DNA from 2 places in the Lysobacter sp. TAB13 genome. Region 2 is predicted to be linked to the other one. Evidence: riboswitches for the same ligand, from Rfam matches in the RefSeq annotation. Region 2 holds a riboswitch; the other holds the start of a gene.

The links. Region 2 has a riboswitch for glycine ahead of gcvP (aminomethyl-transferring glycine dehydrogenase). Riboswitches for the same ligand answer to the same signal wherever they lie in the genome.
Region 1: another riboswitch for glycine. It lies ahead of AB4Y92_RS20190 (trimeric intracellular cation channel family protein); the one in region 2 lies ahead of gcvP (aminomethyl-transferring glycine dehydrogenase).

What each region holds. Positions count from the first base shown of each region.
Region 1 is NZ_JBFRDR010000021.1:5,174-8,480, reverse strand. It holds gene AB4Y92_RS20200 (hypothetical protein) at 1-228, opposite strand, end outside; gene AB4Y92_RS20195 (RNA polymerase sigma factor) at 225-815, opposite strand; glycine riboswitch at 1,022-1,130, shown strand; gene AB4Y92_RS20190 (trimeric intracellular cation channel family protein) at 1,289-1,894, shown strand; gene AB4Y92_RS20185 (uracil-DNA glycosylase family protein) at 1,905-2,492, opposite strand; gene AB4Y92_RS20180 (MFS transporter) at 2,580-3,307, opposite strand, start outside.
Region 2 is NZ_JBFRDR010000011.1:92,991-96,297, reverse strand. It holds gene gcvP (aminomethyl-transferring glycine dehydrogenase) at 1-1,488, opposite strand, end outside; glycine riboswitch at 1,694-1,791, opposite strand; gene AB4Y92_RS14690 (VOC family protein) at 2,216-2,671, shown strand; gene AB4Y92_RS14685 (multidrug effflux MFS transporter) at 2,671-3,307, shown strand, end outside.

The sequences.
Region 1 (3,307 bases), on a different contig from region 2:
CAGCGCGATCACCAGCATCGCCGCGAACGCGACCTGGGTGCGCATCGGCAGCGAGGGCTCGGTGAGCCACAGCGAGGCCACGGTGATGCCGGCCGCGAGTGCGAGCAACAGCAGACCGACGTAGGCCAGGCGCGCGCCGGGCGAGAGTTCCTGTTCCAGCAACAGGCGCAGCGCTTCGGGCAAGGGCGCGTCGTCGCTGGTGGCGGTGGAATTCGTATGGGTGCTCATCGATCCGCTCCGGTGGGATCCAATTGCTGCCGCAGCAGGCCGCGCGCGCGGAACAGGCGCGATTTGACCGTGCCGACCGGTAGTTCAAGTACCTGCGCGATGTCTTGCAGCGACAGCTGTTGCAGATAGAACAGGCTCAGCACTTCGCGCTCGATCAGCGGCAGGCGGTCCAGGCCGCGTTGCAGCCGGTCCAGGTCCATGGCGTGGTCGAGCGCCTGCTCCGGTGCGGCGTCCTCGCCGGGCACGCTGTCGGGATCGATCTGTTCCGCTTGAGGCGGCGCGGCGTAGCGGCCGCGCAACCGGTCCATCAGCGCGCGCCGGGCGATGCCGAACAGCCACGCGCGCAGACAGGCGCCGTCGCGCAATCCGGCGATGCCGCGCAGCACGCGCAGCCAGGTGTCCTGCGCGATCTCGTCGGCGAGTTCGTCGTCGCCGCACAGGCGCCGCGCGTAGCCGCGAATCGGCCCGTGCCAGCGCCGGATCAGGGTTTCGAAGGCGTCGCGCTCGCCGAGCTGGCAACGCACGACCAGCCACTCGTCGTAGCGGGGATCGGCGGGCGTCGCGGCGTGGGCGGCAGGGGCGTTCAAGAGGCGATTCCGGCGGGGTTCGATCCTGTAGTCGCGATCTGGCGGAAAAGGTTCACCGGTGCCGGCCGCGGGATTCGCGGGCGCGGCGCCTGCTACCATGCGCCGGTTCGCAGAAGAGTGGCGCCGGCCCGCAAGCCGTCGCCCGCCGAAGGCGCAGGCTCCCATAATCGCTCAGGCTCGGCCGTTCGGCCGGAACACTGCGAACACATCGCCGATCTGGAGAGAGGCCGCCATGCGGCCCACCGAAGGGGCAAGCGGCCGCCGGCGCACTGCGCCGGGCCGCGCAAACTCTCAGGTAAAAGGACAGCGGGAGCGGCGCCGCGGCCATGGCCTCGGAGACATCGGTATCGGCGCGCGATCGCGTTCTTACGTGACTGCGCGTTCGGCGGCGCTCGAACTTGTGCGTTCAGTCCCGCCCCTGTCTTCGTTCGCGCGTGCGCGGTTTCCCCGCGTTCGTCCGACGGAGTTGCGCCGTGTTGCTGCAGATCATCTACCTCATCGCCATCAGCGCCGAAGCCATGACCGGCGCGCTGTCCGCCGGGCGCCGGCGCATGGACCTGTTCGGCGTGGTCATCATCGCCAGCGTGACCGCGCTCGGCGGCGGCTCGCTGCGCGACATCGTGCTCGGCCACTATCCGCTGGGCTGGGTGAAGCATCCCGAGTACCTCGCCTACACCGTGTGCGCGGCGATCGCGGCGACCTTCCTGGCCAAGAAACTGCATTACCTGCGCCGCGCGTTCCTGTGGCTGGACGCGCTGGGCCTGATCGCCTTCACCCTGATCGGCTGCGCGGTCGCGCGCGAGGGCGGCCACGCGCCGGTGATCGTGGTGATCGCCGGCATGCTCACCGGCGCCTTCGGCGGCGTGTTGCGCGATGTGCTGTGCAACGAGATTCCGCTGGTGTTCCAGCGCGAGTTGTACGCGGTGATTTCGTTGCTGACCGGCGTGGCGTATCTGCTGATGCTGCGCCTGGGCGTGGCGGAGAACCTCAGCGTGCTGCTGTGTCTGGGCGGCGGTTTCGCCTTCCGGTTGCTGGCGATCCGCTTTGAGTGGGAAATGCCGAAGTTCGTGTATCAGTGAGCGGCCGCGTTCAATCGGCGCCGTCGAGCACCCGCGCCACGCGTTCGCGCAGCACCGGCAGCAGTTCGCGTTCGAACCACGGATTACGCTTGAGCCAGGCCTGATTGCGCGGGCTGGGATGCGGCAGCGCGAGCTTGAGCGGCCAGGTGTCGCGCCATGCCGCTACCGCCTGCGTCAACGAACGACCGGCGCCAGGCAGATGATAGGCCTGCGCGTACTGGCCGATGGCCAGGCTCAATCGCAGCTCGCGCAGTTGCGGCAGCAGGCGCGCGTGCCAGGTCGCGACGCATTCGGGCCGCGGCGGCAGATCGCCGGATTTGCTCGTGCCTGGATAACAGAACCCCATCGGCACGATCGCCACGCGACGCGCATCGTAGAACGTCTCGCGGCTCATCCCCAGCCACGCGCGCAAGCGCTCGCCGCTGGCGTCGTCGAACGGAATGCCCGACGCGTGCACCTTGCGTCCCGGCGCTTGTCCCGCGATCAGAATCCGCGCGCTCGCTTCCATCTGCAACACCGGGCGCGGCCCGTGCGGCAGATGCGCCGCGCATACGGTGCAGGCGCGGGCTTGGGCGAGCAATGCGGGCAGCGACTCCATGCGGCCGATTCTAGAGCGAACGACCGATGCCGCAACGAACGACGCCGGCGCGAGGCCGGCGTCGTTCGCAACCGATGGACAAGTCGCTTACTCGGTGATGTCGCGATCCTTGGTTTCCGGCAGGAACAACGCGCCGATCACCACCGTCATCGCCGCGACGATGATCGGATACCACAGGCCGCTGTAGATGTTGCCGGTCGCCGCCACGATGGCGAAGGCGGTGAACGGCAGGAAGCCGCCGAACCAGCCGTTGCCGATGTGGTACGGCAGCGACATCGAGGTGTAGCGGATGCGGGTCGGGAACAGTTCCACCAGCCAGGCGGCGATCGGCCCGTAGACCATCGTCACCAGCAGCACCAGGAAGGTCAGCAGCGCGATCACCATCGGCTTGTTGATCTGCGCCGGATCGGCCTTGGCCGGGTAGCCGGCGGTCTTCAACGCCTCGGTGAGTTGCTTGCCGAATTCCTCCGACTTGGCCTTGAACGCGGCGCTGTCGAGCGATTCACCTTCGAAACTGCTCAGGTTGGCGCCGCCGATGCTGACCGTGGCGATGCTGCCGGCCGGGCCGGGCGCGTTGACGTAGGGAATGCCCTTCTTCGCCAATGCCGACTTGATCACGTCGCAGGACTGCTTGAACGAGGCCTTGCCGACCGGGTCGAACTGGAACGCGCAACGCTGCGGATCGGCGGTGACGGTGACCGGCGAAGCGGCGACCGCGGATTCCAAAGCCGGGTTGACGTTATGCGTGAGCGCCTTGAACACCGGGAAGTAGGTGAACACCGCGATCAGGCAGCCGGCCAGCACGATCTTCTTGC
Region 2 (3,307 bases):
GCGGTCCATCGCCAGATCCTTGTCGGCCAGCGAGCGCATGTAGCGCAGCAGTTCGTGTTCGCTGTGGTGGGTGTTGAACACCGGGTGCTGCAGGAACGCGGACTTGCGCACCAGCGCGGACGGGATCGCGTCGGCGGTGGAGGCGTCGAGCGCGTCGATGTCGAGCGTGGCGCCGAACAGGCCGGCCAGCGCGGTCAGATCGTCGCGGTTGACGGTTTCGTCCAGGCTCAGGCCGACGCTGCCCGCGTCGATCGCGCGCAGGTTGATCGAGGCGGCGCTGGCCTTGGCGTGGATCGCCTTGGCATCGACGCCGCTGATGTGCAGGGTGTCGAAGAAACCGTCCGCGACTTGCACGCCGGCCTTGCGCAGCGCGGCGGCGAGGATCGCGGCCTGGCGGTGGATGCGGCGGGCGATGCGGGTCAGGCCGTCGGGGCCGTGGTAGACCGCGTACATGCTGGCCATGACCGCCAGTAGCACCTGCGCGGTGCAGATGTTGGAGGTGGCCTTCTCGCGGCGGATGTGCTGCTCGCGGGTCTGCAGGGTCAGGCGGTAGGCCGGCTTGCCGTCGGTGTCGACCGACACGCCGATCAGGCGGCCCGGCATCGAGCGCTTGTACGCGTCGCGGCAGGCCATGAAGCCGGCGTGCGGGCCGCCGAAGCCGAACGGCACGCCGAAGCGCTGGGTGTTGCCGACCACGATATCGGCGCCGAATTCGCCCGGCGCCTTGAGCAGGGTCAGCGCGAGCAGATCGCTGGCGACCGCGACGATGCCGCCGCGCGCGTGCACCGCGTCGGACACGGCCTGATAGTCGTGCACGCCGCCGAAGGTATCCGGGTATTGCAGCAGCACGCCGTAGGCTTCGACCTTGAGCGCGTCGGCGTCGTCGCCGATGTGCAGCTTGATGTCGAGCGGCTCGGCGCGCGTGCGCAGCACTTCCAGGGTCTGCGGATGGATGTTCTTCGAGACGAAGAAAGTGTTGGACTTCGACTTGGCCGAGCGCTTGGCCAGGGTCATCGCTTCGGCCGCGGCGGTGCCTTCGTCCAGCAGCGAGGCGTTGGCGATCTCCATCCCGGTCAGGTCGGCGATCATGGTCTGGAAGTTGATCAGCGCTTCCATGCGGCCCTGCGAGATTTCCGCCTGGTACGGCGTGTAGGCCGTGTACCACGCCGGGTTCTCCAGGATGTTGCGCAGGATGACGTTCGGGGTGTGGGTGCCGTAGTAGCCGCGGCCGATGAAGCTGCGGAACACCTGGTTCCGGGTGGCGATGGCGCGGATCTTGGCGAGCGCTTCGACTTCGCTGATCGCCGCCGGCAGGGCCAGCGGTTGGGTCGATTTGATCGAACCGGGGACGATGGCGTCGGTCAGCGCTTCGAGCGAGTCGTAGCCGACCTTGCCCAGCATGTGGCCGATCTCGGCGTCGTTGGGGCCGATGTGGCGCTCGATGAAAGCGTCGTGGTGCTCGAGAGCGCGCAGGGATACGTTCGTCATGGGCAGGGGGCGTCCTAAGGCAACGTGCGGTGCCGCACGCGAGGCGCCCCTCTGTCCTTTTGCCTGAGAGTTTGGAAGCGTGCTGCGGTCAGGCAGCCGGGGGAGGGGAGGGCCGTGGGGCCGCACCTGTCCGCGCTCGCTTCGTGCCCCTTCGGCGCCGGTTCCGTCCGGTTGTTGCTCGGGCGGTCGGTCTCTCCAGAGTTTTGTACACGCGGCGGTATGGGGCCTGAGCGATTACGGGCGTTGCGCCTTCGGCAGCGGGCTCTGGCTTGAAGGCCGGGCCGCTTCTCCCACCGGGTGTTTCAAGACCGGGATTATAGCGGTTGATGGGGCGGGAGGGGACGGGGTGGGGCTGTTCAGGTGATGGGGGTGGGGGGCGGCGGTTGGGCTGAGGGGGGCTGATGCGGCCTTGCCAGATTCGCGACCAGCCACCCCACGCCCGTCATTCCCGCGAACGCGGGAATCCAGTGTCTTTCGGCCGGAGTGGTTCGTAACCTCACATGCGCGGACGTCAAAGTCGCTGGATTCCCGCGTTCGCGGGAATGACGGCTGTGGGCGACGGGGACTCAGCCGTGAATTGCGTTGAGCCTTGCGCCTGCAGCCGGCCGCCGCCTGACAGCCGATACCAACTCCCGACTCCCGACACATAGAAACAACTTCGCAACCCGATCGCGCACGCCCGCGGCGTTATGCTGTCGGCCCCCCTCAGCCCGCAACGGATGCCCGCATGAGCGCACGGCCGTTCCAGCTATTGCAACTCGACCACGTAGTGCTGCGCGTGCGCGACACCGCGGCGATGATCGCCTTCTATTGCGATGTCCTGGGCTGCAGCGTCGAGCGGCGCCAGGACGCCATCGGCCTGGTGCAGTTGCGCGCCGGTTCCTCGCTGATCGACCTGGTCGATGTCGAAGGCAAGATCGGCCGCATGGGCGGGGCCGCGCCCGGCGAGCAGGCGCGCAACATGGATCATCTGTGCCTGCGCGCCGAACCCTTCGATCGCGACGCCATCGTCGAGCATCTGCAGGCCCACGGCGTGCGCATCGGCGACTTCGGCTCGCGCTACGGCGCCGAGGGCGAAGGCCCGTCGCAGTATCTGTTCGATCCGGAAGGCAATCTGGTCGAACTCAAGGGTCCGCCGGACCAGGTGCCGATCGCCACCCACGCCCCCAACGCAGCGACCTGATGAGCCCCGACGCCGGAACCTCCGTAAAAGCCCCGTCGCTGCGCCGGCTGACCTTGTTGCTCGGCGGCCTGGCCATGTTCGGGCCGTTCTCGATCGACACCATCTTCCCGGCGTTCGCGGTGATGGGCACCGAGTTGAACGCCGACAAGTTGCAGATGCAGCAGACCATCAGCGTCTATCTGGCCGCGTATGCGCTGATGAGCATCGTGCACGGGCCGCTGTCGGATGCGATCGGGCGGCGCAAGGTGATCATCGGCGGGCTGACGGTATTTACCCTGGCGTCGGCGGCTTGCGCCTTGTCTACGGATCTGCCCACTTTGCTTTTTTGTCGCGCGATCCAAGGGCTGTCGGCCGGTGTCGGACTCATCGTCGGCCGCGCCGTGATCCGCGACCTGCTGCACGGCGACGATGCGCAGCGGTTGATGAGCCAGGTGATGATGGTCTTCGGCATCGCTCCGGCGATCGCGCCGATCATCGGCGAATGGATCCTGGGCCGGGCGCATTGGCCGGCGATCTTCTGGTTCCTGGTCGCCTTCTCGGTGTTGCTGCTGGCCTCGGTGATCTTCCTGCTGCCGGAAACCCATCCGCCGCAGGCGCGGCTGGCGCTCAAGCCCAAGCGTCTGCTGCGCGACTATG